One region of the Bacillus sp. FSL K6-0138 genome, then DNA from elsewhere that is predicted to be linked to it. Evidence: riboswitches for the same ligand, from Rfam matches in the RefSeq annotation. Region 1 holds a riboswitch; each other region holds the start of a gene.
What was found. A riboswitch is a leader RNA that binds a small molecule or an ion and turns the genes downstream of it on or off. The one in region 1 is predicted to bind thiamine pyrophosphate.
Positions count from the first base shown of each region.

Region 1 (10,773 bases):
GTCAGACTTTCGTCCATTGCGGAAGATTCCCTACTGCTGCCTCCCGTAGGAGTCTGGGCCGTGTCTCAGTCCCAGTGTGGCCGATCACCCTCTCAGGTCGGCTACGCATCGTTGCCTTGGTGAGCCGTTACCCCACCAACTAGCTAATGCGCCGCGGGTCCATCTGTAAGTGGTAGCGAAAAGCCACCTTTTATGTTTGAACCATGCGGTTCAAACAAGCATCCGGTATTAGCCCCGGTTTCCCGGAGTTATCCCAGTCTTACAGGCAGGTTACCCACGTGTTACTCACCCGTCCGCCGCTGACCTAAGGGAGCAAGCTCCCGTCGGTCCGCTCGACTTGCATGTATTAGGCACGCCGCCAGCGTTCGTCCTGAGCCAGGATCAAACTCTCCATAAAATGGAACGCAGATTAAGTTCGTCACATCCTGTGACGACATCTGCATGACCTGCATCGTGCAGGCCTGTTTGAAAATGACTACGCACGTTTATGTGCGATTTATTTGAATTAACAGGTACGTTTTGTCTTGTTTAGTTTTCAAAGATCATTTTTACTTCGGTTAGAAGCAACTTTATCAATATAACATTCTAGCAAGGTGAATGTCAACAACTTTTTAAAAAAATATGAATCAGCTGTTTTATAAAGCCGTCTTTTTAAGGACGAATATTAATATATCATCTATTTTCATTTAACACAATAGTTTTTAAAAAAATAATAAAGTCATCAGCGTGAACACAATAACATCGGGTCATACGCTTTACAATTCATGCTGCCGGCTGAATCCCGCTCGCTGCCGTTGGCAAATGGTCCTTTTCTAATGTACCGCCGTTTTATATGACAGGCGCTCCGCTTTGCCGAGATCATTTCTTCTTTATTATATCCGGCCGCGTTTCTTATTATTATCGTCACGCATTTAAAAAGATCACCATCGTAAAGATTCAAGACAGTGATCCAGCCTTTCATTTAGTATTTTAACCGTTCTTTAATTTTGCGGTCGATTGTCTGACGATCAATTCCGGCTTGTATACCTTAGAGTGTTCCAGCTGATCCATATTCCTTCCTTCCACTTTCGCGATCATCCATTTTGCCGCTTCGATTCCCATCTGCATCTTCGGATGGGTTACCGACGTCAGCTTAACCTCCGACGCCTGGCTTAAATGCGAATCATCATAGCCGACAATCGATATGTCCTCAGGTATTTTCAGCCCGAATTCCCTGATCACGTCAAGCACTAAAAGAGCGATCTGATCATTATAGCAGAAAATGGCGGTCGGTGGCTCTTGTGAAGACAGACGCTTTCTCACTTCAGTGATCGTCTTTTCCTCTTTGTTCTCCGTCTCATAGGTAACAACCATTTCCGGATAAAATGACAGACCGTTTTCCCTGAAGGCGCGGATAAATCCTTTCATCCTGTTGACGCCTTGCATATCGTCCTGTTTAAAAAGGCCAAAGACCCTTTCATGGCCGAGCTTGATCAAATGGTCAGTCGCTATAAACCCGCCGTATTCATCATCCAAAATAAAGTGGGGCGGGTTCAGCTCCTGGTAAAACTGATTGATCATCAGGTACGGGATGTGGTGCTGCTCAAGCGTCAAGTAATAGTTTAAATTCGGATTAATGCTTCCTGTTTTCGTCGGCTCAACGATCAATCCGTCAATGTCTTTATCAAGCATGTTTACAAGGCACTGCTTTTCTTTTTCAATGTCATTATTCGTGCTCGCTACGATAAGCGTGTACCCTTCATTCGACAGCGTCGATTCGATCCCTCTTATAATGTGGGGAAAAATATAATCGGACAAATAGGTCGTGATCACGCCGATCATTTTATGTCTTTCCCTGCCTTTTTCCGAAGGCCTGAGGCGTTGTGAACAGTATGTTCCCGACCCCTGCTCCCTATACAGGAGACCTTCGTGAACCAAGTCGCCGATCGCCTGGCGGATCGTATGTCTGCTGACATCGAAAATTTTCATCAATTCATTTTCCGAATGAATTTTTTCCCCGGGCTTAACTTTCCCCTCATATATCCACGATTTAATTTGGTTTTTGACCATGCTGTATTTTGTATGTTCACTCATCAGATCAACCCCATCTTGTACGTACGAATAATTTCTATTATAAAGGAAAATCTTCAATTATTGCTACTTATTGGAGAAATCAAGCAAAAAAATTTGAAAAATACGGCTTGTCGTTCGTTTCTTTTTTTAGTATAGTAGAAAATAACTAAATAATCTTGATGACCACAAGGGGAGCCTCAGGCTGAGAGTGAACAAACCGTTCTGACCCTTTGAACCTGTTAGTTAACGCTGGCGTAGGGATGTGGCAAAGTAAAACTTATTGCATCCAAAGCAGTGCGTGGAAACTATCCTATTCCTTCCTCGCATTGCTTTTTTATTGGGAAAGAAGTCCAGTACCCCTTTGTTCATCAAAAGTGAGGGTTACAATGAATCAATCAAAACAACTTGTCCGGCTTATTGAAATCGCCGTCATGACAGGCATCGCAATCGTATTGGATATAGCTTCAGGAATGTTTTTGAAAATGCCGCAAGGCGGCTCCATCGCCATCATGATGATCCCGCTCTTTTTAATTTCTTTTCGATGGGGGCTGAAAGCCGGACTGATTACCGGTTTTTTAGCAGGATTGCTGCAGTTTGTCACCGGGGGGCTTTATGCGGTGCACCCCGTACAGTTTCTCCTTGATTATTTTATCGCACCAACAGCTGCAGGAATCGGCGGTTTATTTGCCGGTCCGATCCGAAAAGCTGCCGCGGCGAAAGCAAAGGGAAAGCTGGTATCATATGTTACGGTTGCCGTCTTTTTCGGAAGCGGACTGAAATTTCTCGCCCACGTCATTAGCGGCGCCGTCTTTTTTGGAAATTACGCACCCAAAGGGACGCCGGTCTGGATTTATACATTAACGTATAATGCAACATATATGCTCCCGTCGTTCATCATTTGCGCAATCGTGCTGTGCCTGTTGCTGCTGACGGCTCCGAGGCTTTTGGAACGGAGCATTGATAAGAGATGAAAAAAAGCGGACACCTTATAGGTTCCGCTTTTTTTGCGTTTTTATTAATTCTGCAACCAATACGTACCGCTCCGGGGCAGAGCCTATAAAGTCGAACGGGTAGCAGGTCGAAACGGTTAATGTCGCCCTGGGTTTTGGAACGATAACGGTCCTGTCATCAGCATCGACGATCCTCACCTTTTTCACTTTATATGTAAAAGTTCCATATTCAGCTTCAACAATTAACCGGTCTCCTTTGCCGACTTCACCAAGCCTTCTGAAAACCGTGTCGCGGTGGCCGGACAGGACCGAGTTGTCATCTTCGCCCGGCAGCACGGAACCTGCAAAATGCCCCACTCCCTTTTGAAGCTCGTCTTCGTCTGTTCCGTGGTAAATCGGAAGCCGCGCCTTCATTTTCGGGATCACAAGGTCGCCGATTTTTTCACCGGTTTCAAACGTTCGCACTGTCTCGGCTTTTTGTTTTTTTCCGGTTTGAACAGACGGCTTTTCAGCCGGCTTCTTCTCAGCCGGCTGCTGAGCGGAAAGTGTGCGTCCTTGAAAAAGCTTAAACGCATTGGTAGCTGCAACATACAGCCCGGCCGTTATCATGGCGATCGCCAAAAGCCAAATCACCCTTTTTTTACGGGATGCTCTAATGTCAATTCACCTCTTTGTCTACGCCGCTTTGCGAAGCCTTCTGATCAAGAAAAATCCGCTGAGGATTAGCACGAAACCGAGGATCGACCATTCCGCATAATGCCCGGCCGTTTTTGGAAGTTTTGCCCCCCTTACCGTCTTTTTCACATGCTGCTTCTTTGTATCATGTTGAACGGCTGTTTGGGTTTGCTTCACTTTTGCTCCTGTTTCATGAAATAAATCTGATCCAATCATGTCAGGCGTCAGCAAAACGTCCAAAATGAAATTTCCTTCAAGATCGTAAACTTGTACAAGCAAGCTTGCCCCTTTCAGTTCATCTGCGCTGACAGGCGTCGTCAGTGATACTTCCTTTTTCTTGCCGTCTTTGACTAAATAATATTTCGTTTTCACCTCAAGGGTTTGCTGAAGATCGTGTAAAATAGACAGCATTTGAGCGATATCTTTCGCTTTCAGCTCCGTTACCGTCTCAAAATCGGCAACCGCTTCAAGTCGCTCCCCAATCGCCATCAACTCATCTTCAAGATTCGGATTTTTTTCACGGACGCTCCTAAGATGCTTTATTAGCCTTTCCCATTCCTGATCGTCTACGCCAAGCTCCTGAAACGGATTTTCGATTGCCGCGTCGCCTTCGTCAGTTGTCACGTTCCAAAGCGCATCATCCAGCTCATACTCAAACATGAAGGCATCGAGGATGCTTTGCCCTTCTTCCATATAACCATTATCAACGAGAAGTTTGACCGCTTCTTTTTCATTTAAGCCGTAATCTTTTAAATATGAAGCAAGCCGTTTTTCATCGAGCCTTTCTCCAAGAAAATCTCTTAATTCCTCCGCCGATTCAAATCCTTTCAAACTTTCATCATATGTATCTTGCAAATAGGCTTCCAATTCTTTTTCTGTCATCCCTATTTCTCCAAGATACTCGTTCAGCTCGGACTGTTTCGGTGCGGCGAAAGCTTCTGCGGACGGCACCAGAAACAGCGCGCATATCAAAAACGCCATCATCCTTTTCTTCATAAAATTGACCCCCTATTTATATGTTACCTTTTGATTATAATAGAAATTTTTTAAAATACATGCATTAAATTTAAAATCGTTTTCTCTATTTAAAAAAAGTCATAATCTTTGCTCTCGCTGAATGTAATATAGTAAAGCGAAATAGAGGAGGTATAAACGTGAATCCTTACTATATGATGCTCTTTTGCTACGTTCTGTCGATCATCCATTTCCTGATCGGTTACAGAGAAGCCCTGAAAATAAGCGGAGCTGACGGACTCGTCGACGGAACCGTTATGATCTCCTGTATTCCGTTGGGCGTTGTTTTTGCTTTCTTTTCGCATTTCTTCTGGAAAATGACCATTTAGACCGGGGAAACGATTCGAATGTCATTTGCTTCCCCGTTCCAAAAGGGCTCATCACCCGTAAAAATGGGGCAAAACGCTTAAATTTCGTATACAATTGCCGTTTTTCCGCTGCCAATCATCCTCAAAAAAAGAAAAGCTCTCACTTTGGCGTTATTCACAGAGGACGGCAATTTATGCTATGATAAATAGAACTTCAATTTACAAAAAATTCACAAAAGATTGGAGGGAAGAGAATGGGCAAAGCCGTGGCTTCACAAGAAGTCGCCAACATGCTGAACGACTGGTACATACTGATGAAGAAACGAGACATTTCACGCTCAATCGAAATGAAAGATGACATAGATAAAGCAATTGAAGAGATGGAGGAAGACCAGGACGTCCTTGTTTATTATCAAATGCTTGATTTCCGCTTGCGGCTTCTACTTGAAGATATCAGCCAATCTGCTACCGAAAAGCTGGAAGCCATCGAGTTTCACGACAATGATCCGAAGAGCACGGATGATAAACTGAACTATTATTTTTATCTGTTTAAAGGGATTTATGAAGATTATAAGCAAAACCACACAGAAGCGCTCAATTTTTTCAGAATAGCGGAAAAAAGGCTCGGAGCGATTCAAAACGAAATCGAAAAAGCTGAATTCCATTATAAAATCGGAGTGCTGTACTACAATTTAAAAGCGACCTGGCTGTCGATCCACCATATCAATATCGCAGCCGGAATTTTTCAGGGCTATGAAGGGTATACCAAGCGGGTTATCAACTGCAAAATGCTGATAGGATTAAATTATATAGACCAATTTAAATTTTCCGAAAGCGAAGCCTTATTAAATGAAGCGATCGATAGAACGGAAAAAATCGGCGATCAATTTCTTCTACCTTACACCTACTATAATATGGGCTTTTTAAAAAGCAAGGAAGAAAAGCATGAGGAAGCGCTTAAATATTACAATAAAGCTTTTGCCATCAAGGATTTTGAATCAAAGGCCCAATATGCTTATCTCCTCTGTGTGTACGAAACCGTAAGATCGCTTTTGAAAACAAATTCACAGGACAAAGCTTTTCAATGGATCGATGTAGGTTTCAAAAAGTCCCGCGAAATGAACAGCAAAATATTCGAGCTGAAATTCAAAATTTTACATACATTATACACAAGCCCGCCGAATAAAATGGAAATGATCAAGGACTTTGTTCACCAGCTAGAAACTGAAAAAGCATGGGTTGATCTAGAGGAATTATTAATGGACGTGGCGAATTATTATAGGGAAAAGAAGCTATATGAAGAAGCCATATACTTCTACATTAAAACTGATAAGGCGAGCAAGCTTGCCGGAAGAGGAGGAGAATAAATGAAAAAGTTTTTATTAGCAGCCGCTGTTTTAGGGGCGGTACTGAGCTTTTCGTTGGCAAACCATCCATCCGAAGCGGTTTCAAAGAGCGACAATATCCTTCTGGCTTCCCGCGGAGCAGGCGGTTAAACATTTCCTTCAAAATCCCCATTCACTGCATAGCTGAATGGGGATTTTGCACCTTATAAAAAGTCTGGCTATTGCCTATACCATTCCAATTTTTCAGGAGCGATTCATATGAAAAAGAAAGTGCTGCTGACAGGTTTTGACCCTTTTGGCGGAGAATCCGTCAATCCAGCTTGGGAGGCGGTTAAGCGGCTTCATGGTGAAACGGCCGGTGACATTTCCATTGCAGCTGAAAAAATCCCGACCGTTTTCGGCAAATCGGCTGTCGTTTTGGAGAAAGCGATCGAGAAACATCAGCCCGACATTATCATTTGTACGGGACAAGCCGGCGGGCGGCCGCATATCACACCCGAACGGGTAGCGATTAATATCGATGACGCCAGAATCGCCGATAATGAAGGCATGATGCCTATAGATGAAAACATTGCACAAGACGGCCCTGCCGCTTATTGGTCGACTCTCCCGATCAAACGCATCGTACAAAACTTGAGACACAACGGGATTCCCGCATCTGTCTCAAATTCAGCAGGCACTTTTGTCTGCAATCATTTATTTTACCGGTTGATGCACCATTTAGCCCTTTCATCATCAGGTGCGAGGGGCGGATTTATCCATATTCCCTATCTTCCTGAACAAACCATCGATAAAAAAGAACCGAGCCTTAGCCTTGACGTGATCGTCGAAGCGCTGCGCATCGCGGCATTAACGGCTGCCAACCATGAAACCGATATCCGCGAACAAGGCGGTTCACTCGACTGATTCGAGCTCCGGCGGATGAGTCGGATCGTACCGCTGCGTATTGGCAATCTCCCTGCGGTTATCCCCAAGAGATATTTTGGTTATTTTACCAGGTTTCACAATAATAACATGACAATAGGAGGGGATATGATGAGCATTTTTAATGAGGCCAGAAAAGAAACATGGAGCGAAATACGGGAGTTGTCAGACGATGACATCAACAAAAGGCCTGAAAAAGATGAATGGAGCATTCAGGAAGTCCTTGACCACCTAAAAAAACTCGATTTGCAGGCAGCCCGGTTATTCAGGGAACGAATCAGAAGCGCTCCTTTTCGAACGATTGAAGCCAAGCCGGTCCATGTGTCTGAAGACCGGTCTGTCAAACGAAAAGCTCCAGATTCTTTGGAGCCCGAGAGAAAAACGACGGATTTGCTGGCAATCAAAGCCGAACTGGACCATGCCCGCTCACAGCTTACAACGGTAATCGCCACGCTTCAGGAGGAGGATTTTGAAAGGGTGCTTCCTCATTCCGTCTTTAAAGAGCTTACAGTAAGACAATGGATCGATTTTATCGGCCATCATGAAAAAAGACATGTCAAACAAATTCAGGAGATCAAAAAGAAATTGTCGTGAAAAGACATTCGGGAGGCATGTTCGATCAGGATTTCCATACCTCCCCTTCTTTCTTATGCGAACGATCTTGCGTCTTTTACGGCGTTCGGTGAGTACGACCATACGTCAACCTGATCGCCTTGTGCAATCACTCCCGGCCGTTCAACGACACAAACGATCCCCCTTCTGCCCATGGCATGGCGTACAAAACGGGAAGCGAGCTTCGGCTTGTCCGGAAACTGTTTTTGAATGACCTCGCCGGGCTGGATGCAGGGTTCATTCTCACCTTCGCACAAAAGCGCGGCACCGCTCGGAAAGATGAGTCTGCTTCCTTCCCTGACATGCGTCAATTGAGGCAACCCGCTTAATGCGATATTGGCTCCGAGCCATTCCGGAAGTACAGCAGGGATGTTTAGCCTTTCGGCAATCGCCAGGCATTCTTCGACAGAGACGATCGAAATCTGCCGTCTGTTAAAAATCTCCGTACCTTTTTTATACATCGGTTCCCTGGCGCCGGCCGTCTTTGTCAGGCCGAAATGCAGATCACCGGGAATTCCTCCATAGTCAATCGAAATTTCTTCTTTTTTCTCCGTCACAAATGACGGGGTATCGGCGATGTATACGTTCTCCGCCGTCGCTTTCCGCCTTTCCCACATTCAACCCATCTCCTTTTTTGAATATGAGAATTATTTTACAATGCTTCCTTTTTTTCTTCAAATCGGTTTAAAACCCGCTGTGCTTAGAAGCACACGCGGGTTTCCGGGATGGGCTTATACAGTTTTCGGCGTTTTATTAAAACAGCGTTTGTAAATCCAAATGTAGGCTTGTTCATTTAGGTCTCTCGGATTTCCGACCGTCTGCGGGTCTTTCATCGCCTCTTTTGCAAGGCGTTCGATCATCTCAGGTGATACGCCTTGTTCTTCAAGGCCCGGAATCTCTAAATCCTCTACAAGCTGATACATCCAATTGACGGAGGCTTTTGCCGCTTCTTCCGTCGTCATGCCGCTTGTATCAATGCCGAATGCTTTTGCGATGCGCGCAAATTTTTCAGGGTAGCCTTTCCAATTGTATTCCATCACAGGTCCCATCATAGCCGCCACGCATTGGCCGTGGGCAACCGGGATGATGCCGCCGAGCGTCTGGCTCATCGCGTGAGCCGCACCCGCTGATTCGCTGCCGTAGGAAAGGCCTGCAAGCATTGCCGCCTGAGCCATTCCGTATCTTGCTTCAAGATCTTCACCGTCCGCAAACGCCCTGCGGATATAATGTGCGGCATATTCAATCGCAAGCAGTGCAACAGCATCGGTAATCGGCTGCGCAAACTTCATCGTATAGCATTCGATCGCATGGGCCAAAGCGTCGACTCCCGTCATCGCCGTGACATGGGGAGGCATCGATACGTGCAGTTCAGGATCGATGATTGTCAAATGCGCCGCGATCAGCGGTCCTCCCGTATTGAATTTGAATTCGCGCTCTTCATCCGTAATAACTGCCCATTGCGTAACCTCTGAACCTGTACCTGCTGTCGTCGGAATCGTCGTTAGCGGAGGAATCCGGTTTTCAAGCGGTTTTTTTCCTTCTGCCGCTTCATAATCAAGCACCGTACCCTCGTGGGTCGCTTCAACTCCGATCGCTTTGGCCGTGTCCATTGAGCTTCCTCCGCCGACCGCCACAAGACCGTTGCAGTTTTCTTCAGCGTAAAGCTTTGAGCCTTCTGCTACAAGACGCACGGGCGGATTTGGTTCGACTTTATTGAAGACGACGACTTCAATGCCGGCTTCTTGCAATGATTCAACGACAGGTTTTGTAACACCGGCATTGTGAATGCCCGGGTCTGTGACAAGCAGCGCTTTCGTTACGCCAAGCTTTTTCACTTCTTCCCCGACATGCTTTACGGCTCCGATTCCGTGCTTAATAACGGTCGGAATTTCAAACGTATGGAATTTGTTCATGGCTTCTACTTTCATATTTAAAGTCATTCGCGATTCTCCTCCTCTTATGCTTTAAACCAATTGACAGCCGCAGGTTTTGTATTGCGGTAAACGTGCTTCACTTCCGTGTATTCATCAAGACCCATGCGGCCAAGCTCGCGGCCGATCCCTGACTGCTTGTATCCGCCCCACGGCGCCTGAGCAAAGTATGGATGGAAGTCATTGATCCACACCGTACCCATTCTCAGCTTGGAAGCGACGCGCTCCGCTTTTTCAATATCGTTTGTCCAAACCGCCCCGGCAAGGCCGTAGATCGTGTCATTTGCAAGCGCGGCAGCTTCTTCTTCGGTACGGAATGTTTCAACAGTCAAAACAGGCCCAAACACCTCTTCCTGCACGATTCTCATATCCGACCGGCACCCTGAGAAAATCGTCGGCAAGTAGAAGAAACCGTCCTGCAGCTCTTGATCTTCTGGACGCTTGCCTCCCGTTTCAAGCTTAGCGCCTTCCCTCAGACCGATTTCCACGTATTGTTCCACTTTGCTTCGGTGTTCAGCGGAAATGAGCGGACCGCTCTGCGTTTCTTGAGCGAATCCGTTGCCAAGCTTAATATTTTTCGTACGCTTAATAAGTTCTTCCAGGAATTCGTCGTGTAGCGATTCTTCCACGAGCAGCCGTGAACCGGCAGAGCAGACTTGGCCGGCGTGGAAAAACACGGCGTTTAGCGCCTGGTCAACCGCAGCATCGAAATCAGCGTCTTTAAACACAATATTCGGATTTTTTCCGCCGAGCTCAAGGGCGATTTTCTTGACATTCGTGCTTGCTGCCTGCATGATTTTCTTCCCTGTTTCAATTCCGCCTGTGAATGAGATCAGATCGACGTCCGTATTTCTGGCAAGCTCATCGCCTACGGTATCTCCCGGTCCGAGGACAAGGTTGGCAACGCCTTTTGGCACGCCAGCTTCTTCCATTAATTTAAATACTTTAATCGTTGTCAGAG
Region 1 is NZ_CP150286.1:1,149,482-1,160,254, reverse strand. Features, by position in the region: rRNA gene MHB78_RS06355 (16S ribosomal RNA) at 1-397, opposite strand, end outside; gene MHB78_RS06350 (GntR family transcriptional regulator) at 970-2,073, opposite strand; TPP riboswitch at 2,231-2,330, shown strand; gene thiT (energy-coupled thiamine transporter ThiT) at 2,439-3,023, shown strand; gene MHB78_RS06340 (class D sortase) at 3,039-3,611, opposite strand; gene MHB78_RS06335 (processed acidic surface protein) at 3,678-4,673, opposite strand; gene MHB78_RS06330 (hypothetical protein) at 4,832-5,020, shown strand; gene MHB78_RS06325 (tetratricopeptide repeat protein) at 5,254-6,366, shown strand; gene MHB78_RS06320 (hypothetical protein) at 6,367-6,495, shown strand; gene pcp (pyroglutamyl-peptidase I) at 6,604-7,251, shown strand; gene MHB78_RS06310 (DinB family protein) at 7,378-7,863, shown strand; gene MHB78_RS06305 (MOSC domain-containing protein) at 7,917-8,498, opposite strand; gene MHB78_RS06300 (iron-containing alcohol dehydrogenase) at 8,613-9,821, opposite strand; gene betB (betaine-aldehyde dehydrogenase) at 9,839-10,773, opposite strand, start outside.

Region 2 (10,773 bases), 2.1 Mb from region 1:
CGATCATTTCAGGCGAAAATTGCGTATTGGAAGCAGTTGAAAGCATTCATGAGCTGCAGAACGCCATTGAAGAGGAAGGAGGCTGCTCGACAAGCTGCTTCGGCAATCTGCTTTCTCCTACGCGCAATCTCGGCGACACCATTCCGTTTATTATATTTACGTCTAAATCAAAGCCGTTCGTCGCTTTTGGAAACATTGGGGAACTTCAAGCAGGCCCTTGCTTTAGCACCATTTTTTTCAGAGTTGAAAACGTTCATGACGGCTGCGCGACGCTAAGGCTGTTGATCGCCTTTGACGAAAATCGGCGCATCCTCGATTTCACGGATGATAAAGACAAAATATGCGATGTGTTCCGTTTGGAAAAAACAAACTTCTGTATTGAAGTAGATCTGGAATGCTTCTGTGCAATCGAATGTTTAAATCCAAAATTAATCAACCGCACAAACTAAAAGTCCCTAAAACGGGACTTTTTTTGTCGGTATTAAAAGCCGAGCGGGTGCAGCGAAGTGATGCTGTCGATCGCAAGTTCAGCCGGCTCGCCCTTGCTTGAAGTCCGGACGAAGACGGACTCGCCTTTTTTTGCGATGAGCGTTCCTCTGTACGTTTTTCCGTTTGCTTCAATAAGGCACAGCGTTTTCGGCATATTTCCCGGGAGACTTGTTAAAAAATTGATTTTTTCGATAATCGTCATTTTACTGAGCGGCTTCTTAATCGGCTTTATTCCTTTGGACGGTCTGTCCGCTTCCTTGTTACGAACCGCTTCAGGAATCTCTTTTTCCTGCTGGCTCTGCGCTTCCGGCTGTTCTTCCTTTTGCTTTGCCTTATCTTCAGAAGCGCGTTGTTTTAGCGGTTTTTTTCTTTTGATGAGGATGTCCTGCATGTTTGCTTCAGCCGCAGCATAATCGGGCTGTACAATATACATGAGCGGCTTTTGCTCTGCATCGTGTTTCTTATTAGGCATCTTTTATCCCTCCGATCCGTTCATGGTATATCTATATGACGGAGGAGGGAAAATCAGAAGAAAAGAAAAAGCAATCCTTGAAACGGATCGCTTTTTCATACGTTTTTTATCGGGCGATAATATGGTAGCCGGAATCAACATGCAGGTTCTCGCCTGTCATTCCGCGGGAAAGGTCGCTGAATAAGAATAAAGCTGTGTCGCCGACTTCCTCCGGAGTAGTCGTGCGGCGAAGCGGAGCTCGCTCCTCGATTTCTTTCAGGATCGAATTGAAATCGCTGATTCCTTTTGCAGACAGCGTCCGGATCGGTCCCGCAGAAATGCTGTTAACGCGGATTCCTTCTTTTCCGAGATCGCTTGCCAAGTATTTCACGCTCGCATCAAGGGAAGCTTTTGCGACGCCCATGACGTTGTAATTTGAAACGACGCGCTCTCCCCCAAGATACGTAAGCGTGACAATGCTTCCGCCTTCGGTCATAATGCCGCGCGCGGCTTTAGCGACCGCTGTCAGCGAATATGAGCTGATATTGTGAGCGAGAAGGAAGCCTTCACGGTTTGTGTTCAAATATTCTCCTGTAAGCTCTTCTTTGTTCGCAAATGCGATGCAGTGTGCAATTCCATGAATCACTTGGACTTCGTCTTTGATTTTGGCAAAACACTCTTCGATTTCCTGATCGTTTGTGACATCGCAAGGCAGAACGATTGAGTCGTTCCGTTCCAAAGAATCAGCCAATTCCCTGACCGATTTTTCAAGCCGCTCTCCGGCGTATGTAAAAATCAGCCTTGCACCGGCATTGTAAAGAGAACGGGCGATTCCCCAAGCGATGCTTCGTTTATTCGCAACACCCATGACGACTATATTACGGCCTTCAAGTGATACATTCATATGTATAAATCCTCCTAATGATTAACATTTTATTAGTACCTGATCATAATATATAGTATCACAATTTGCGTCAGGCTGACAATTTTCAGTCAAAAAAAGCGGCGGCGTTCCTGGAATGGACGCCGCCGCTTTGCTGACGCACAGTATGCAAAGGGATCAGCCCTCCCGCATAGAGCGCTGTTTATACGCAAAATGATTCGTCGGCCCGTGTCCGGAGCCGATATTCAGACCGTTTGCCACCGCCATGTGCACGAATGATTCGGCGATTTCGAAAGCCTCGTGAATATCGCTTCCTTTGGCAATTTGCGCCGTCAAAGCGGCTGAAAACGTACAGCCTGTGCCATGAGTGTGCTTCGTTTCGATAAAAGGATTGGTGATTTCGATAAATGTTTCGCCGTCAAAGAGCAGGTCTGTCACTGTTTTCTTTTCCGGCAGGTGGCCTCCTTTAATGATCGGATAACGAACGCCCAATTTGTGCAAATCCTCAGCCGCTTTTTTGCGGTCATCCATCGTCTGAATCCTTCTTCCAGTCAGCACCTCTGCCTCGGGAATGTTAGGCGTCGCCGCAAAAGCACGGGGCAACAGCCGCCGTTTCAGCGTTTCCACGGCTTCGTCATTCAACAGCGATGCCCCGCCTTTGGCAATCATGACGGGATCGACAATCACAACCTTGAGATCGTGCTCCTCAAGCTGCTGAACGATTTCTTCGATCATTTCCGCACTCCAAAGCATCCCCGTTTTAATCGCGTCAGGCCTTAAATCAAGGGCTACCGCTTCGATCTGTTTGCCGAGCTCTCCCGGAGACATCGGAAAAACGCTGTGTACGCCTTGCGTATTTTGCGCGGTTACCGCCGTCAAAGCTGACATGCCGAACACGCCAAGCTCCTGAAACGTCTTAATATCAGCCTGTATGCCCGCACCTCCGCCTGAATCGGACCCGGCGATTGTCAATGCTTTTCGTATACTCATGTTGTTTGCACTCCTTTTTTCAGCCTTCAGCCAATCCATCTGTGGTATATCGTTTTTGCCCGTTTTACGTCATTTGTCCCATGAATGAAAGCCCGGCCATCCCGAAAAATGACAAATCTGAAGTCTTCGGATTTGCATGACACCAAGTGCGGATTCCCTGTCACATCCAAGCCCGCTTCTTTGAAGCGGACGGCCAGCTCCTCAAGTATTGGCGGCTGTTTGCCGGCAGGTCTGATTTGGACCGTTTGCCGCCCGCACAGAACGGCCGCTTTTGTTTCGTTTTCCGGTGAAAGAAACGGAAATTCACGGGTGCCGCACGTCGGGCATGCTTGATCTTTAAGAGCGTCCGCGCGAACCTCGGACCTTTCATTTGTCCATATATCAAATGAGCGGAGCGTACCGGAGGTTTCATGCCCCGTCAGCAGCTTAAGGGCATCTGTCACTTGATAAGCGGTAACCTGCTGAACGACCGGGCTGATGACACCGGATGTGTCGCACGTCATCGTGTTCGCCGGCAGATGTCCCAAAAGACAATGAAGACACGGCGTTTTACCAGGAATGACTGTATAGGTAATTCCGTAGCTTGCTACACACGCCCCATACAGAAAAGGGATCCCCGATTTGACAGCCGCATCGTTTACAACGAGACGGGTCTCAAAGTTATCTGTGGCATCAATGATCAAGGATGCGCCTTCTGCAAGGCTGAGCGCTTTTTCCGCCGTGACATCGGTGACGATGCCGTTAACCCGGACAGAGCCGTTGATCAGGCGGAGCCTGTTTTCGGCAGCCGCCGCCTTCGGCATCTTGTCTTTCGCATCTTGTTCCGTGTATAGCTGCTGACGCTGGAGATTGCTCCATTCGACATAATCCCTGTCAACGATCGTAAGCGAACCGACTCCCGCTCTTACAAGCATTTCAGCGCTCGCCGATCCGAGAGCCCCGGCTCCGATGATCAGCACATGCGCGCGTTCTATCTTTTTCTGGCCGCCTGGACCGATCGGCGAAAACAGCTCCTGTCTTGAATATCTGCCGTTCAAGTCGTCAGCATCCCTTCTTCAGGGCTGGAAGCGATGCCATAGTCTTTTTCAGGAATTCTTCCCGCGAGATATCCGAGCCTTCCTGATTCGACGGCAAGTTTCATGGCGAGCGCCATTTTGACCGGATCCTTTGCGCCGGCTACGGCCGTGTTCAGCAAAACGCCGTCAGCCCCAAGCTCCATTGCATATGCCGCGTCTTTGGGAGAACCGATTCCGGCGTCGACGATCACCGGAACTTCAGCCTGTTCGATGATAAATGAAAGATTGAGAGGATTGATAATCCCCTGTCCTGAGCCGATCGGCGAGGCGCCCGGCATAATCGCATGAACGCCGAGCTCTTGAAGTTTTTTCGCCAGCACGACGTCATCCGATGTATACGGAAGGACGATAAAGCCTTCCTCAAGCAGGGCTTCGGATGCTTTTAATGTTTCGACAGGATCAGGCAGAAGCGAGCGGTCACAGCCGATCACTTCGACTTTAATCATGTCGCAAAGGCCGGACGCTTTGGCAAGCTTTGCGATGCGCACCGCTTCCTCCGCCGTTTTTGCCCCTGCTGTATTCGGCAAAAGCGTATACCGGCTCAGATCAAGCTGTTCGAGAAAATTGGGCTGGGATTCTTCAAAAATATTCATCCGTCTGACGGCAAAGGTCAGAATCTCCGACTCTGATACGCGCACCGCCTCTTTTTGAATCTCGAATGACGGATACTTCCCGGTTCCGAGTAATAGTCTTGATGAAAACTGCTGATCAGCGATTTTTAACATGTTTTATCCCCCTCCGACAAAATGAACGATTTCGATAACATCGTTTTCTTCAAGTTTCACTTCTTGATAATTCTCTTTTCCGATAATCTCTCTGTTTCTTTCAACGATGACAACTCGGTTTTCCAGCTGATAGGATGCAAGCAGGTCATAGATCGTTCCTCCGTCATTCTTCCAGTCTATCTTTCGTCCGTTCAGCTGAATCATCATTTGTGAACAGCCTCCTTCCGGTCAACCTTAAACGCTTCCTCCCAGGCGGGCTCGACCGGCCGGCTAAGAATCATATCTGTGATCATCTCCCCCGTCGCCGGCGCGAGAAGAATGCCGTTTCTGAAATGGCCGGCCGCAAACAAGATGCTGTCGTTTTCAGGATGTCTGCCGATATACGGATTGCCGTCCTCTGTTTCCGGTCTTAATCCGGCCCAGCATCTGTCGATTTTCAACCCGCCGATTCTCGGAAGCATCGTTTTCGCCTTTTTCATGACCGCTTCGATGCCGTCCGTATCAGGCTGCTCATTCCAGTCTCCGGCTTTCATCGTCGCGCCGATGACAAGCTTTCCGCTGTGGCGCGGAACAATATAGCAATGATCGTGATACAGCGTTCTCGTTAAAGGAATGCTGTCATTCCACACGGACAGACACTCCCCTTTCACCGGATAAAATCGCTTGTTTAAACCGAGCTGTTGAAAGAAAACGCCGCTCCAGACACCGCTCGCGATCACGGCATGATCCGCTTCTGCGGCGCCTGAAGCCGTCTGAATCCGGACGCCGCCTCCTGCCGCCGCTTCTATTGAGAAAACAGGCGCATACTCAAAGATGTCTGCGCCGAACAGTTTTGCTCCTTTGGCAAAAGCTCTGCAAACAGAGATCGGTTCGACATGAACGTCATCCCGGATAAAATTCGCACCGAGTATCCCCTTTGCTGCATGCGGCTCTTTTTCATACACCTCTTGAGGCGTCAGCCATTCGGCAGAATCGAGCGCGGCCATTTCCATAAGGCGCGCCCGGTCGCTTTCGGTAAATGCGAGTTTTAAAATACCGCCGTCATGCCGCCTGATATCAATGCCGCTTACGCTTTTTAGTTCAGCGGTCAGCCGCTTATATGCAGTCTGGCTTGCCCTCGCAAATTCGAAAAATGTTCCCGGTTTATCGCATTCGGCATGAGCGCCGAGCATACCGGCGGCCGCACGGCTCGCTTTTTTCCCGACCTCGCCGCTTTCAAAAACCGCCGTTTGTTTTCCCGCTTTTGCAAGATGATAGGCAATCGAGACACCGATGATGCCTCCGCCGATCACGATCGTTTCATAGCGCTTTTTCATACAGATCTCCTTTCACCAGGCGCAGAAGCCGTTCGCAAGCTTCGGCAGACCTGTCTTCAGAAAAAATCCCCGACATCACCGCGATGCCGTCAGGCGCGGACAGCTTTACCTCAGGCAGCCGCTTTTCGGTAATCCCTCCGATGGCAATAACGGGAATATCGACAGCCTGTTTCACATTCCACAGGCTTTCCGTCCCCCTTCCTGTCAGCCCTTTTTTGCTGTCGGTTTCAAAAATGTGGCCGAACAGCACGTAATCCGCTCCTTCTTTTGCAGCCTGAACCGCTTCTTCAGCAGAGTGGACAGACTTTCCGATTTTCAAATGCGGAAAACGGTGTCTTACACATTTGACGGAAAAGCCGTGGGAAGGCAGCTGAACGCGATGTATATTGTGGAACAAGGCGACATCCACCCTGTCGTTGATGATGAGCTTCCGCTTGTCAACGCCAGCTGCCAGCAGGCGTTCGATTAATTCGGAAATCTCGCATACCGTTTTTGACCTCTCCCTGATATGGATAAAATCCGCTGTATCCTTGATGGATACGATTTTGGCGGCCAGCTCGTCAACGGAGTGCCGGTCATCGGTGATCGCGTGAAGCTTCAAGCTGTTCACCCCGCTCCTCGGACCAGCTTTCTTTCTTGTGCGCCATATTCCAAAATTGATATTCGTAGAAGCTGGAAATGACGAAGTTTTCTTTCATTTTCGCTCTGACTTCAGCGGTACTTTTTTCGGCCAGCCCGTCAAAACGGTCGACCTGTTCGGTCACGAGTTCTTTAAACCAGTCTCCTCCATATGTCGCAATCCATTCCTGATAAATGCCGTTCTCAGGCTTGCACGCTTTCAACGTTTCCCCGACCTCGTAGTAAAGCCAGTAACAAGGGAGCAAAGCGGCAAGAATTTCTGCAAAATTGCCGCTCATAACAGAGCGGTACATGTGGGACGTATAGGCATACGCGGTCGGTGACGGCTTGAACGCTCTTTTTTCTTCCTCGGTAATACCGAGCAGCTCGGAAAACTTCCTATGCAGAGCCAGCTCTGCTTCATACGTTCCCTTTGCATGATCCGCCATCCAGCTCGTCGTGTATAAATCTGCCGCATATGCCGCGGCAAAGGACTGAACCTTGGCAAAATGGCTCAAATAGTAGGAGTCTTGCAGCACATAATATGTAAAGCAGTCGATCGGCAAAGACCCGTCACCGATTCCTTTGATAAACGGGTGTACAAAACTGCCCTCCCACCATTCTGCAGCGCTCTTCCGGCACTCTTCCGAAAACTTCATCTAAGTAGCCCTCCTTTAATGTTAGAAAATGAAAAAAACCACTTTCCCCGCAGGAAAAGTGGTTTGGAATTTGCATAATACCATACATAGTCAAATACCTTGCCACTTCCCTACGCAGGTCTGAACCTGTTCAGGTTATGAGGGTCTAAAAGTCACACTTTTATCTCAGCCCTTATGAAGGACTCCCCTAGTGGAAAACATTTCATTCATTCAGTTATATTTTTATCTTAACACGAAATTAAAAATGGTCAAGCATCAGTCTTCCAGCGTTTTTTTCAACTCGGCGATATATTCGCGCGAGCCGGTGGCGATCAGCCTGTCGCCCAGTTGCAGCCTTGTATCGCCGTGAGGCACAAGGCTGTCGACACCTCTGAAAATCCTCACAAAGATCACGTCCCCCATAAACGGAAATTCCCTTAACAGCACGCCGTCATAGCGCTCGTTGCTCATGTTGATTTCGTATAATGATGCATCCTGATTCGTCAAAAGCTTCATGACGCCCGGAGCCTCGATCAGCGCGCGAAGCAGCGTTTTCGTCGACAGCAGGACGGAAATCGTATCGATGCCGTTTTCTTTCAATTTGGCTTCCGCTTGCGGCGAATCTGCGCTTGCGATAATCCTATCGACTTGTTTATCTTTTGCAAATAGGGCAATTCCGGTATTCCGCTCTTCATTCCCGGTCGCTACGACAAGAATATCTGTCTCAAAAACGCCGAATGATTCGAGTGTCCCGAATTCATAATCTGGCAGCACTTCCACGTCAAAAACCGGCTCTGACAGGTTTTCTTCTTTCTTTTCCTGATGGACATGCAGAACTCTGACGTGATATTCCTCAGAAGACAGCTCAAGAGTAACCGGCAGTGTCATTTGATTGGCGCCGATAAAGGTGATCGTTTTTTGCTCCGTTTCAATCTGTGCTTTCGGCATTAGCTTTTTGAAACCCGTCGGCGTAATAATGCACGTGATGACAGCGACAAGAATGAGCACACCGGACATTTTCGCGTCGATGACACCGATCCGTTCGCCGATGGTTGTGGCGGCAATGACGAGCGACAATGTCGACGTCAATAAAAGCCCTGAAGCCAGCACCGTTTTCACACCATACCACTTTTTCAACATCAGCGCAGGAACGATCTTGCTGATTAAAAGCGCCACAAACAGCAGCGGGATCATCATTAAAATTTTCGGGTCTTCAAGCAAGGACCATATGTCAAGCTTGACTCCCGTCATCACAAAAAAGATCGGAATCAAAAATCCATAGCCGAAAGAATCAAGCTGCTGGACCAGTTCTTTATTCGGAGAAAGCAGTGACACGAGAACCCCGGCTAAAAATGCGCCGAGTATGTTTTCCGCGCCGAGCGATTCCGAAAGCGCGACAAGCACGATGATCAGGGTAAAAATCGCCCTTGTGCCGATTTGAATCGTTCCTTTTGACATCACTTCAATATAAGAGCGGTTTTTAAACACCCTTCCGAAGAGATAAAGGACGACGCCTGCGGCAAACAAGATGATCAACAGCCACATATTGCTGCTTTCGTCTCCATAAATCGAGGCGAAGACAGCGAGCAAAATCATCGTCACAAGGTCGGCGATCACCGCCACAAGCAAAATAATCTGTCCGATGTTCGTCTTCATCAGGCGCTCTTCTTTCAGCGTCGGAACGACCACACCGAGTGAAATCGTCGAAATGATCAGCGTCATTAAAAAGGCGTTGTCGATGAACCCGGCCAGGACAAAGCTGTAAGAAAGCCCGAGCGACAAAATGAAAATCGCGATAAATATAATGGCAGCCGTTTTAAACGTGTTTGGCGCAGCTTTTCCGTTTGGGAGCAGCTGCTTTTTCTTTCCTCTTTCAAACGCGGAAAAATCGATCTCCAGTCCGCTCAAAAACATTAAAAAGATAAACCCGAGCATCGATAGCGTCTCAAGCCACGCATCATGCACTTCGACAAGGTTAAAACCGCTTTTTCCGATAACAAGACCCATGATGATTTCCGCCACAACGACAGGTATGACAAGCCTTAAGCGGTTCAGCAGGATGGGGGTTAAAAATGCGACAATGAGTACGACAACTAAAGATGAAACAGATGTATGCTCCATAGATGTTACCTCCTAAAAACCGGTTTCCTTAGTATATAGTGTCCCCTTCCACAGTCAAAAAGGACCATAATTACAATTCAACGAAAGAAAAGTTCAGATGATCGTCCTTTTCTCCCAAGTGTAAAAGTCGATTTTAACAATGCTCGCCGAGAAATAAAAGTGATATGCCTGATTTTCTCCGCAGGAAATGTTTGAAGGTGAAAATAGAACATAAACAAGGTATGATATCCAATAAACAAAGCCGGTGAAGGTTATCATAAATATAATCGCTGTTAGTTAACGTTTAGGAGATGAAAGACATGAAATACGATGTGATCGGAGATATTCACGGATGTTATGATGAAATGACCGCATTGCTTGAAAAGCTCGGCTATTCCCTTGATACAGGGCTGCCCGCTCACCCTGAAAAGAGAACCCCTGTCTTTCTCGGAGACTTGACAGACCGGGGGCCGAAATCGCTCGCCGTCGTTGAATTCGTGGCGAATGCCGTTGAAAAATGCGCAGCCCGCTATGTCCCGGGCAATCATTGCAACAAACTCTACCGCTTTTTCAAAGGAAACCCGGTCAAGCTCATGCACGGCCTTGAAACGACAGCCGCCGAATACAGACGGCTCCCACCGCAAAAACAAGACCATATCAGAGATCTGTTTATGCACCTGTATGAACGCGCTCCGCTTTATGAGATCCTGCATAACGGCGAGCTCGTCGTCGCCCATGCCGGGATAAAAGCCGAATATATCGGAAAGAAGCCCGTTGGTAAGGTAAAACAGTTTGTTTTGTACGGGGATATTACGGGAGAGACGCTGCCTGACGGAAGGCCCGTCAGGCGGGACTGGGCCGCTCATTACCAGGGCGAGGCATGGGTCGTGTACGGCCACACTCCTGTCAGGGCTCCGCGGATGGTTCACCATACAATTAACATTGATACGGGATGCGTGTTCGGCAATCGGCTGACCGCCTTCAGGTTTCCGGAACTCACAACAGAATCGGTCCCTTCCTCAATGCCTTTCGATGAAACGAGATTTCGCATAGAGCCATAAAAAAAGAGCTGTTTTTCAGCTCTCCAATAATTTCCGGATATCGTACGGAAGCGGCGCGTAAAACGCCAGCTCCTCCCTTGTCAGCGGATGAATAAACGCCAGCCTCTCGCTGTGAAGCGCCTGCCGATTGATGAGATCGCGCGTGCCCCCGTAAAGCGTGTCACCGCACAGCGGGTGTCCGATATGGCTCATGTGAACGCGGATTTGATGGGTCCTTCCCGTTTCAAGGCTCAGCGAAACGTCTGTTATCTGTCCGATTCGCATGTTCACCTTAAAGTGGGTGACCGCTGTTTGGCCATCCGGGACGACAGCCCGCTCAATAATGCTTGTCGCTTTTCTGCCGATCGGGGCGTCGACCGTTCCGCGGTCTTCCCTGATTTCGCCGTGAACGACGGCGCGGTACTGCCGTTTGACATGTCCCTCTTT
Region 2 is NZ_CP150286.1:3,246,645-3,257,417, forward strand. Features, by position in the region: gene MHB78_RS17250 (CotY/CotZ family spore coat protein) at 1-449, shown strand, start outside; gene MHB78_RS17255 (CotO family spore coat protein) at 482-961, opposite strand; gene fabI (enoyl-ACP reductase FabI) at 1,068-1,844, opposite strand; gene thiD (bifunctional hydroxymethylpyrimidine kinase/phosphomethylpyrimidine kinase) at 2,001-2,813, opposite strand; gene MHB78_RS17270 (thiazole biosynthesis adenylyltransferase ThiF) at 2,840-3,850, opposite strand; gene MHB78_RS17275 (thiazole synthase) at 3,847-4,614, opposite strand; gene thiS (sulfur carrier protein ThiS) at 4,618-4,821, opposite strand; gene thiO (glycine oxidase ThiO) at 4,818-5,930, opposite strand; gene tenI (thiazole tautomerase TenI) at 5,914-6,531, opposite strand; gene tenA (thiaminase II) at 6,506-7,207, opposite strand; TPP riboswitch at 7,298-7,406, opposite strand; gene MHB78_RS17300 (monovalent cation:proton antiporter family protein) at 7,463-9,307, opposite strand; gene prpE (bis(5'-nucleosyl)-tetraphosphatase PrpE) at 9,607-10,347, shown strand; gene MHB78_RS17310 (RluA family pseudouridine synthase) at 10,363-10,773, opposite strand, start outside.
Region 2: it holds a riboswitch for thiamine pyrophosphate, as region 1 does, so the genes downstream of both, tenA (thiaminase II) here and thiT (energy-coupled thiamine transporter ThiT) in region 1, are expected to answer to the same signal.

Region 3 (10,773 bases), 1.3 Mb from region 1:
TGCCGTAACGGCCAATAGTAGTGGCAAAAAGTAAAATAAACTGTCTGCGGCCGCGTATAAAATCGTATATGTCGTCTCCTCGGCAGTCAGCCATCCGGCGTTCGTACATATTAAAAGCAGCCCTTTTAAAATCCCCGCCCCGGCCATGACGCCGAGGAGCGGCATGAAGATGCTGGATATAATGTCGACCAGTCTGCCGGCGAGACTTCCTTTTTCGTCCCGGCTTCCGCCTGCTTGTGCATTCTCCAGAACGCCGGACATGAGTCCGATCTCTTTGTAAACCTCAGGGACGTGATTGCCGATGACAACTTGAAACTGTCCCCCGCTCTCGACAACCGTCACGACGCCGTCGATGCTTTCAATCGCCTCCTTATCGGCCTTTGAACGGTCTTTCAGCTTAAAGCGCAGCCTTGTCGCACAATGGACAAGAGAAGCAACATTTGTTTCACCTCCAATATGAGTCAAAATCTGTTTGGCTAATGATTGAAAATCCATCTGTGATCATCCCCTCATCTCACTTGGAACCTATGTATCTATGAAAAAGAAAAAACCTAAACAAAGCCTGTGAAAAGGCTTCATTTAGGTTTTGCCTGCCGTAAGCAGTAACAATCCGTATGTGAGCGTATGAAAATAAAAAACCTAAATCGCCATGAAAAGAGACTTCCGCCCCTGTCCCATAGCAATTTAGGTTTTGCCTGCATCACCAGTAACAATCCTAAAATAGATGGTGGTGGTGTTGTTTATATTCAAATTAGCACACATTTCCCCTATTGTCAACGCTTTCATTTTCTGATCACGCCTGATGAACAACCCTTTCAATATGGATCGTTAAGTAGAGCAATTCTTCGCTCGTCAGCTTGTAGCCGTATTCTTTTTCAATATACTGCTTGATTTTATTTGTACATCCATAAGCGTCCCGGTATTTATTTTTTACGGTGTCAAATAAAAAATCGTCTTTGCTTTCCATGTAGAACCCGCTGAACAGCCGCTGCGCGAAAAACTTCAAATGAGTAATAAACCGGTAATAGTGAAGCGACTCTTCGTCAAAATCGACATGAAAGTGGTACTTCACAATGCTTAATATTTCCTGCATGACCTTCGTAATATTGACGATGTTCGGCATTTCTTCATTGAGCTCGGCGTTTACGATATGAAGCGCGATAAAGGCGGCTTCATCCTCAGGAAGTTCAATGCCGGTTTTGTTTTTAATCATCAAAAGCGCCTCTTTGCCGATGGCAAATTCATCTTTATAAAGCCGTTTCGTTTCCCAGAGCAAAGCGTTTTTAATATCCATCCCTTTTTTATGCCTTTCAATGGCAAAATGGATGTGATCGGTCAGCGACACGTATATGCTGTCGTTCAGCTTTTTTCCGAGCCGCATTTTTGCCAGGCTGATGATTTCCTCCGTCATCTCCATAAATTCGATCGGTATTTCATCGAGAAGCGTTTTAAATCGTTCTGAGATGTCTTTATTATCAAGCCTGAAAATCTTCTCTATCCTTGATTCATCAACCATTTCACCGGGTTTTTTCTGAAAGGCGATTCCCCTGCCCATGACCACAAGCTCCTGATCCCGTTCGTCTAAAACACTGACCACATTATTGTTGATCACCTTGGCTATTTTCACTGGTGCACCTCCCGTTTTATTAGAATGAAGGGGATGATTTATATTTCTTTTTTCACATGTTACACATTGATTGTACAACCTTTTTAGACCAGGTCAATATGTTTAAGTCAATTGTTCCGGAGTTTTTCTATTCTCATTATTAAAAAAGAGCCGCTTTCACGGCTCTAACAAATGTATTTTTCAGGAAAATACTATCAATATCCCCAGCACGGCGAGAAGCAGAACGATTCCGTAAAGCGCATCTTTTGCGCCAAGCCGGGGCGTTTGATAATACGTCCGGTTTCTCGTGCCCGTAAAACCCCGCGCTTCCATTGCCACCGCAATTCTTTCCGATTTGCGGATGCCTTGGGAGAACAATGGGAGCGAATATGTGATAAAGGCTTTCCAGCTGTTTTTTTGTTTATAGCCCCTGATTTTATGCGCGGCTTTCATTTGCGAGAGCTCTGATTGAAAGAGCGGAACAAACCGAAATCCGGCCAGCAGTCCATACGCCCATTTCGGCGACAGCCTGCATTGATGAATTAAGCTCATGATGAACGCCGTTAAATCGGTCGTTGACGTAAACAGGAGTCCGTATGTGACAAACCCGAGCATCCGCAAAGCGATCGTCAGGCCGTTTCCAAGGCTCTCCTTCGTCACATGGAACCATGCCCATTGCCAAAGCGTTTCCTCTCCTTTTCCAAAAGCGGCCATCATCCAGCAGACGAGAACGAAAAAAAGCAGATAAGGCAGCAGGCGCTTCGCCAAATATGCAGCCGTCCAGCCTCCGAAAACGATGCCGGTCATCACCGCGAGAAGCCATATGAAAAAAGTCGGCTTCGGGTTTGAAACGGTCATTAATATACACATGACAAGCAGATGGAAAAAAAGCTTTCCCGCAGGATTCAATGTTGAAAGGTATGAATCATTGCTTTTCATACAGGCACCTTCTTTTCTCTGGCATGCATCAGTTTATAGTGAAGCGGCGGAACGATCGAGAACCGGCTGATGAGGCTCCGATCGGAAAATAAACGGTAAGGCGTTCCCTGATAAGCCGCTTTTCCTTTGTGAAACACGATGACTTGATCAGAGTGCCGGTCGACGATATCCATATCATGGGTCACCATGATGATTGAGGTTCCCCGTTCCTGCCGTTCTTTTAACCGTTTAATCAGCTCTCCTGACGTTTTTTCGTCCTGTCCGAATGTCGGTTCATCAAGGAGAAGCAAATCTTGATCAAACAAAAGCATCGTCGCCACGCTCAGACGACGTTTTTGCCCCAGGCTCAATGTGAACGGGTGGGCCTTTCGGTGTGATGTAAGCCCGAACTCTTGTAACAGGCCGGACGTTTTTTTCTCAATCTCTTCCCCAGACCAGTTTCTCTGTCTCGCTCCGTACGCGATTTCCTCAAAGACCGAATCCTGAATAAATTGGAGCTCCGGGTTTTGAAAGACGAAGCCGGCCTTGTCATACAAGTCCTTGTCAGACCATTTTTTCAGCTCGCAATCCTCCAAATAAATGCGTCCTTTTCTCACCGCTTCCAAGCGGATCAGGCTTTTGAGAAACGTGCTTTTCCCGCTGCCGTTCTCCCCGATGACCGATACCCAGGCGCCTTTTGGAATCTGAACGCTGATGCCGTCCGCAACCGTTTTTTTTCGATAGCCGATCGCTGCATCTTCGGTGCGGATCAATGTCCTGCTTTTGGGCGTCCCGCTTTCTTCCTCACGTTCTTTTTTTTTCAGTTCGGCAGACAGCTTGACGGCAAGCGGATGGGTCTCGTCCCGGACGACTTCCTCCCATACAGCCGGATACAGCTTGGGCAGCCAAATGCCGGCCTCCTTCATTTGCCGCTGATAGAGACGGAGAATGTCCCCGGGTTTTCCGTCGCCGATCATGCGTCCGTTTTCGTTTAAAAGGATGACGCGGTCCATCCATTCGATGCAGCCGTCCAACACATGCTCGACAAACACCATCGTCTGCCCCGTTTTTTCAGAGACGTCTTTCAGCAGGGCGAAGATCGCGTTCCGGCTGACCGGATCAAGCTGCGCCGTCGGCTCGTCAAAAAACAGCACTTCCGGTTCCAAAGCCAAAAGACACGCCAGCGCGAGCCGCTGTTTCATGCCCCCTGACAAAGTCTCAATCGGCGTTTTCTTATCAACATTCAGCCCGACCTGATCCATGAGAGAAGAGATCATCCGCTCCATATCTTCGGGGGGAACACGGCGATTTTCCAGACTAAAGGCGATTTCTTCATCAACCCGAAGCATGCAGAATTGCGAATCCGGGTCCTGAAACATGACACCGGCGCTTTTTCTGCGGTCTACCTCGCCTTTGACTTCGGCTTCAATATGTTCGGGTATAATTCCGGAAAGCACCGAAATCAATGTCGATTTTCCGCTTCCGCTCGGCCCGAGTATCAGCACCTTCTCTCCTTTTTGAATCGATAGACTCAAGCTGTCCAATACCGTTTCCGAACGGTTGTAAAAGCGAACGGATAGATTATTGCATCCTAGATACGAATTCATTTGATTCATCCTTTTTCCGCTGTTCCTTCATGATCTCATATTGGTCGAGCACACCTGTTTTCGCGAGCGCCCCGACCACCGCTTTGGCGAGCCAGCCGCCGAGAATGATTCCGCTGATGACCTGAATGATAAATGTCAGAACCAGCGTTTCTGTCGTATAGTAGCCAAAGCCGTTTGCGATCAGGCTGTAGGTCATGCTGCCGACGGCCGCAAGCGCTCCGGACAGCATAAGGGTAAACAAGTTATAGCGCTGATAACGAAACATCGCAAAAGCGATTTCCGCTCCAGCCCCCTGGAAAACGCCGATGAGCAGTGAAGATAACCCAAAATGGCTTCCCGTCAGCAGTTCAACCGCCGCAGCTGCCGTCTCGGCAATCAGCGCCGCCCCCGGTTTGCGGATGATATAGGCAACGATCGGACTCGCAATCACCCATATGCCGAACATAAAGTTTGCACCGACTGGACCGACGATAGCCGAAACCGGAATCCACAAGGTGGACCACCCTAAATAAATTACACCGCAGGCGACTGACAATATCACGGTCATGACGACTTCTTTCATCCTCCAATTCATCGTCCCGCCGCCTCCATATTCACAGGCCAATCTTCAAGGGTATAGGCCATCTCCCAAAACTGATATTCAAGCTGGCAGCTTAACAAAAAGAGCTCTTTCATTTTCTCTTTTTCTTCCTCGCGTGCATCCTTTGCCCATTCATCCAAACGAGCGCAAAATGCCGTTGTAATCGAATCGGTTCGGTCTCCGTAAAATTGAATCCAGTCATAAAACGGATGCGACGGATCCGGCTGCACCTCATTCAGCAATCTTTTGCCGATCTCCCAATATGTCCACGGACACGGCAGCATAACGGCCAATATGTCTCCGATCGTGCCTTCGTGCGCGGCCGTCAGCATATGGCTGATATAATGATGAGCCGACGGTGCGAGAGGATAGCCGTGCAGGTCTTCATATTGTACGCCTGCAACCCGGCAAAGATTGTTGTGGGGATGCACCTCGCTGTCCAGCACAAAGGAAATCTGCCGGTTGAACATGGTCATGTCTTCCCGTTTTTTGCATTTTGAAATAGCGATTCCGTAGATTTGTACAAAGGAATTCAAATACGCGACATCCTGTTTGACATAATGGATGAGCTGTTCCTTTTTTAGGTCGCCCGACGCCAGCCCCTTTACAAAAGGATGCTGAAAAATGGCTTCAAAGATGGGATTTGCCTCGCGGCGAAGTTGCGCTGAAAAACTCATGAAGAAAGCCTCCTTACATTCATTTATAAAGGAAGGCACAAGGGGAAAACGGCTTCTTTATGCAAAAAAGCCGCCCCAAAATGGAGCGGCTTAAGATGATGAACTCATAAAGACACCGGCTCCACTTCCCTACGCTAGTGCGAACTAGATCAGGTTCGAAGGGTCCAAGATCACCTCTTGTCTCAGCCAGCTTTATGGCTCCCCCAGTGGACTTCCTATTTCATTAACTTTTACTCTACACATCTATAAACTACATGTCAATGCTTTAATTCAAGTATTGAATCGCCGGGATTTTTTCGACTCCGCTTGCATAGTAGTAGTTTAATACACTGAAGAAATCGATAGACTTACCCGTTTTTAAATCGACGATGAGAATATGATCGCCGTATTCAAAATCGTTGTCATCGATCCTTCTCGGCGTCACCTTTCCAAGCGTATCGACAAACGAACCTTCATAGCCGACGCCGGATTGAAAGGCGGACTGGTGGTGCATAAACAATGTCCCTTTATCGAGATAGACCATGATGGCTTCTTCAGAGCTGGCATAGCTTGCTTTGTATGATACAGGTGCGGAAACCGATTTGACCTTTGCATCTGCAATCTCGTGAGTCCGCTGGGTGTAGCCGCCGCCATACGGAAAATAAAAGACTCTCTTCCAGTCAAGGTGGCTGTTTCCGCCGTTTTTGTTATATACAAAGGTGCCGTTGGCATAAACTGAACCGTCTTCATATTCCGCGACAAATTGCTGCAGGGAAGATGAGACAGATACTGCCGATGTAAAATGGGCCGGGTTCCTGGCGTTCATTTGAATCGTATAGGAATCTCCGACATCTCCCGCCGAAAAAACCCTGAGCGCATAGTCGCCTTTTGGAAGCTCATTGAGTGCGATCAAATTGCCGGCTGACGCGGAGATATTCGTCGGAATGGCTTGTCCTTTTTCCCAGTCAACCACGTAAAGCTGCACGGTGTAGTCGGCATTGTTTGATAGGATTCTCGCGATGAATGTTCTGTCTGAAGGCGTGCTGAAAAACCACAGATCGTCCTTGTTGGTTTCCGTCAGTGAGGCCTGGTGCTGAAAGGATTGTTCTGAAGAAGAATAGTTTGATTTGACGGAAGCTTTGGGTTTTGTTACGTTCAAAGACTGCCCGTCTTCATTGAGTCTGTAGGAATCTTTTATATTGGCCCGATCGATCGCAATGTTTTCCCGTTTGACTTCAAGCTTTTGCTGGTAGTCTGCAATCTCTTTTTCCTTCTTCGGCGGTTCTGCTCCTTCGGCCATCGCCGGGACCGACGAGATCATGAGCAAAACGGCGAGCATGAATGAAAATCGTTTAACCCTCTTTCCCAACTCACTTCACTCCTTTTCTTCATCACTACTTCATCATAATGTATATTTACAGCATTTGGTATAGATTGATATTTTTTAAGAAATAAACAAATTTTCTGAAACTTATACTGGGCGCAATCCGTCTTATATATTGAAAGGCAAATTTCAATTGGAGGGGATAGATATGATGATGTTTATCTTGATTTTGACAATGACCGTGTATTTGTTCTACTCATTCAGCAAAGACAACCGGCCGGCCAAAAGAAGTAACAAAGCTCATCAGAATGTGATTGTGCTTCGGGAACATCCTTTGATTGCCCCTTCCAATGATGCCAATTGCTAAAATATTTTTATACAAACGAGCAAGCCGCCTGTCAAGCAAGGCGGCTTTTTCACAGCGATTTACGGCTGAAACTGCTCCGCTTCCGTCGAGCCTTTTAGCGCCGTCGTCGAAGAAGTCCCTCCTGTAACGACTTGTGCGACTTCATCAAAATAGCTCGTTCCGACTTCACGCTGGTGCCTTGTCGCCGTATAGCCGTGGGCTTCGCTGGCGAACTCGGCCTGCTGCAGCTCAGAGTAAGCGGCCATCCCGCGTGTTTTATATTGACGGGCCAGTTCAAACATGCCGTGATTTAAAGCGTGGAACCCAGCGAGTGTGACGAATTGAAATTTATACCCCATTTCACTGAGATCTTTTTGAAAATCACCAATCGTTTGATCATCGAGTTTGGCTTTCCAGTTAAAAGAAGGCGAGCAATTGTACGCAAGCAGTTTTCCCGGGAATTGTTCATGAATCGCCTCTGCAAACCGGCGCGCCTCATCAAGATTAGGTTCTGATGTTTCACACCAGACCAAGTCGGCGTAAGGCGCATATGCAAGCCCTCTGGCAATCGCCTGATCAAGGCCCGCTTTCGTTTTGAAAAATCCTTCTGATGTGCGTTCTCCCGTCAAAAACGGGGCATCATACTGGTCGATGTCGCTTGTGATGAGATCGGCCGCATTCGCATCCGTCCGGGCGATGAGAACCGTCGGGACGCCCATGACATCTGCGGCGAGGCGGGCCGCGATCAAATTACGAACCGCCGTCTGCGTCGGCAGCAGCACTTTTCCGCCCAAATGTCCGCATTTTTTCTCTGATGAAAGCTGGTCTTCAAAATGAACGCCAGCGGCACCTGCCTCAATCATGCTTTTCATCAATTCGAAGACATTCAGCTGCCCGCCGAATCCCGCTTCAGCATCCGCTACGATCGGTGCAAACCAATCGATCTCTTCTTTTCCTTCCATGAAATGAATCTGGTCTGCGCGCTGGAGCGTACGGTTGATTCTTTTGACGACTTCCGGAACGCTGTTTGCCGGATACAGGCTTTGGTCAGGGTACATGCTCCCCGCAAGGTTTGCATCGGCCGCCACTTGCCAGCCGCTTAAATAAATCGCTTTCAATCCGGCCTTTACTTGCTGCATTGCCTGGTTTCCCGTCAACGCTCCAAGCGCTGGAACGAAATCTTCCGAATGGAGAAGCCGCCAAAGTTTTTCAGAGCCGCGCCTTGCGATGGTATATTCGATTTCAAGGGACCCCCTCAGGCGGATCACATCCTCAGCCTTGTACGGCCTTGTGATTCCGTTCCACCGTTCATCCTGCCAGCTCTCCTCCAATTGTTTTGCCTGTTCAGACCTCATCTCCCATTCCTCCTTATAATTTTTCATAAGCGGGTATTGTCAAAAATTCAGCGAATTGATCATCCAAAATCATTGCTTCAAAGAGCCGTCCGGCCTCTTCAAAGCGGCCTTCTTGATAACGCTTCAACCCGATGTCATCGATGATCCTCTTCATTTCTTCCTCTTTCATCGTCTTGAACATTTCTGCAGTCACTTCCCGGCCGTCATCCAGAATGCCTTGCGGATGGCGGATCCATTGCCATAATTGAGCTCTTGAAATTTCGGCCGTTGCCGCATCCTCCATCAAATGGTCAATCGGGGCAGCGCCTTTTCCGGACAGCCAGGAAGCCATATAGCGGATGCCGGCGCTGATATTCGTGCGGACGCCCTTTTCCGTGATCCGCCCTGTCGGCACTTCCAGCAAATCTTTCCCTTCAACCTTGATGTCTTCACGCTTTCTATGAATCTGATTTGCTTCAGGCATATGTTCATCAAATACGTCGAGAGCCGTTTGAATCATGCCGGGATGCGCGATCCATGTCCCGTCATGCCCGTCTTTTACTTCGCGCTCCTTATCCTCGCGTATTTTCGCGAAAGCCGCAGCGTTGATATCGGGATTGTCTTTTGCAGGAATCTGCGCCGCCATTCCCCCGATCGCATGGACATTCCGCTTATGGCACGTTTTGATGACCAAAAGGGAATAGGCTCTCATGTTCGGAACCGTCATCGTCACGGCTGAACGGTCGGGAAAGATGACGTCTTCCCTGCTGCGGAATTTCTTAATGAAGCTGAAAATGTAATCCCATCTGCCGCAGTTGAGGCCTGCCGAATGTTCCTTCAATTCATACAAGATCTCATCCATTTCAAAAGCTGCCAGGATTGTTTCGATTAAGACGGTCGCCTTTATCGTGCCCTGCGGGATGCCCAAATCGTTCTGGGCGTAAACAAATACGTCATTCCATAGCCTTGCTTCAAGATGATTTTCGATTTTTGGAAGGTAGAAATAAGGGCCGCTCCCTTTGTTGATCAGCGCTTTTGCGTTATGAAAAAAATAGAGGCCAAAATCGAACAAGCTTGCAGAAACCGGTTTTCCGTCAGCCAGCACGTGCTTTTCCTCCAAATGCCAGCCCCGCGGCCTGACCATGATGACCGCCGGATTCTCATTGAGCTGATACCGTTTGCCGTTTTCGTTTGTAAAATCAATCGTCCCGCGGATTGCATCCCTTAAATTGATCTGTCCTTCTACACAGTTTTTCCACGTCGGTGAGTTGGCGTCTTCAAAATCGGCCATAAACACCTTCGCCCCCGAATTGAGAGCGTTGATCACCATTTTTCTGTCCACCGGCCCGGTAATCTCTACCCTGCGGTCTTCCAAATCCGGCGGGACCGGCGCAGCCGTCCAGTTTCCTTCCCGAATGTACTGCGTCTCTTTTAGAAAATCGGGGTCCTTTCCTTGATCAATTTCCGCCTGAACGATATTTCGCAAGTGCAGTAAATCGCGCCTTCTTTTGCCGAAGTGGCGTTCAAGACGCCCGACGAACTGAAGCGCTTCCTTTGTTAAAATTGCTTCATATTCCGGATTCATGTCTCCCTTGATCTGCAGCCTTCTCTCTTCTGTCTTCATCTCTCTAGCCCCTTTCGCATTTTGTTATAAAACAGTTACTCTCCCTTCTTCGCAAGGCAGCGCTCGCATTCCATGAAATAGGATTCAGCCTGTTCTTCCACCTGCTCCCCGCATTCTGGGCACGTTTTTTTTGGAAGCGTTCGAAAGAATTCGAGCGGGCTTTTCATGCTCATTGTTTCCCCCTCCTTTTTATACAACAGATTTTGTTTTTTTATTTCTGTTGTAGTACAGTATACAGCGGGAAATCGAAAATGTACACACTTTTTCCAAAATTATTTATTTTTTCCCATCGTGCAATAACAAAGAATATTTCTTTTTTTATTCATAACTTATTCATATTTTTTATCTAAAATAGGTAACCATAAAGAGGTGAGAGATGATGAAATTAAAAAAACCGGATATCGCACTTATCTTGATTTTGCTGGCAGCACTTATTCTGAATACATATAACATCTGGCAGGATGATGCGGCCAACCAGTATTACTTGGCAGCAGTTAAAAGCATGACGAAAAGCTTCCACAATTTCTTCTATGCTTCATTCGATCCTTCGGGATTTGTATCGGTTGATAAGCCGCCGCTCGTCCTATGGATACAGACGATCTTCGCGCTCGTATTCGGCGTTCATACGTGGAGCGTGATCCTTCCGCAGGCGCTAGCAGGAGTCGGTTCTGTCTTCCTTCTCTACATCATGATCAAGCCGAGATTCGGCAAAGGTGCAGCGCGAATCAGCGCTCTTGTTATGGCGCTGACGCCGATCGCAGTCGCCGTCAGCCGGACG
Region 3 is NZ_CP150286.1:4,480,401-4,491,173, forward strand. Features, by position in the region: gene MHB78_RS23415 (beta-glucoside-specific PTS transporter subunit IIABC) at 1-495, opposite strand, end outside; gene MHB78_RS23420 (PRD domain-containing protein) at 794-1,627, opposite strand; gene MHB78_RS23425 (energy-coupling factor transporter transmembrane component T) at 1,808-2,545, opposite strand; gene MHB78_RS23430 (ABC transporter ATP-binding protein) at 2,542-4,131, opposite strand; gene MHB78_RS23435 (ECF transporter S component) at 4,106-4,705, opposite strand; gene tenA (thiaminase II) at 4,702-5,388, opposite strand; TPP riboswitch at 5,498-5,603, opposite strand; gene MHB78_RS23445 (hypothetical protein) at 5,654-6,736, opposite strand; gene MHB78_RS23450 (hypothetical protein) at 6,900-7,058, shown strand; gene aceA (isocitrate lyase) at 7,118-8,392, opposite strand; gene aceB (malate synthase A) at 8,406-9,995, opposite strand; gene yhfH (protein YhfH) at 10,031-10,168, opposite strand; gene MHB78_RS23470 (glycosyltransferase family 39 protein) at 10,375-10,773, shown strand, end outside.
Region 3: it holds a riboswitch for thiamine pyrophosphate, as region 1 does, so the genes downstream of both, tenA (thiaminase II) here and thiT (energy-coupled thiamine transporter ThiT) in region 1, are expected to answer to the same signal.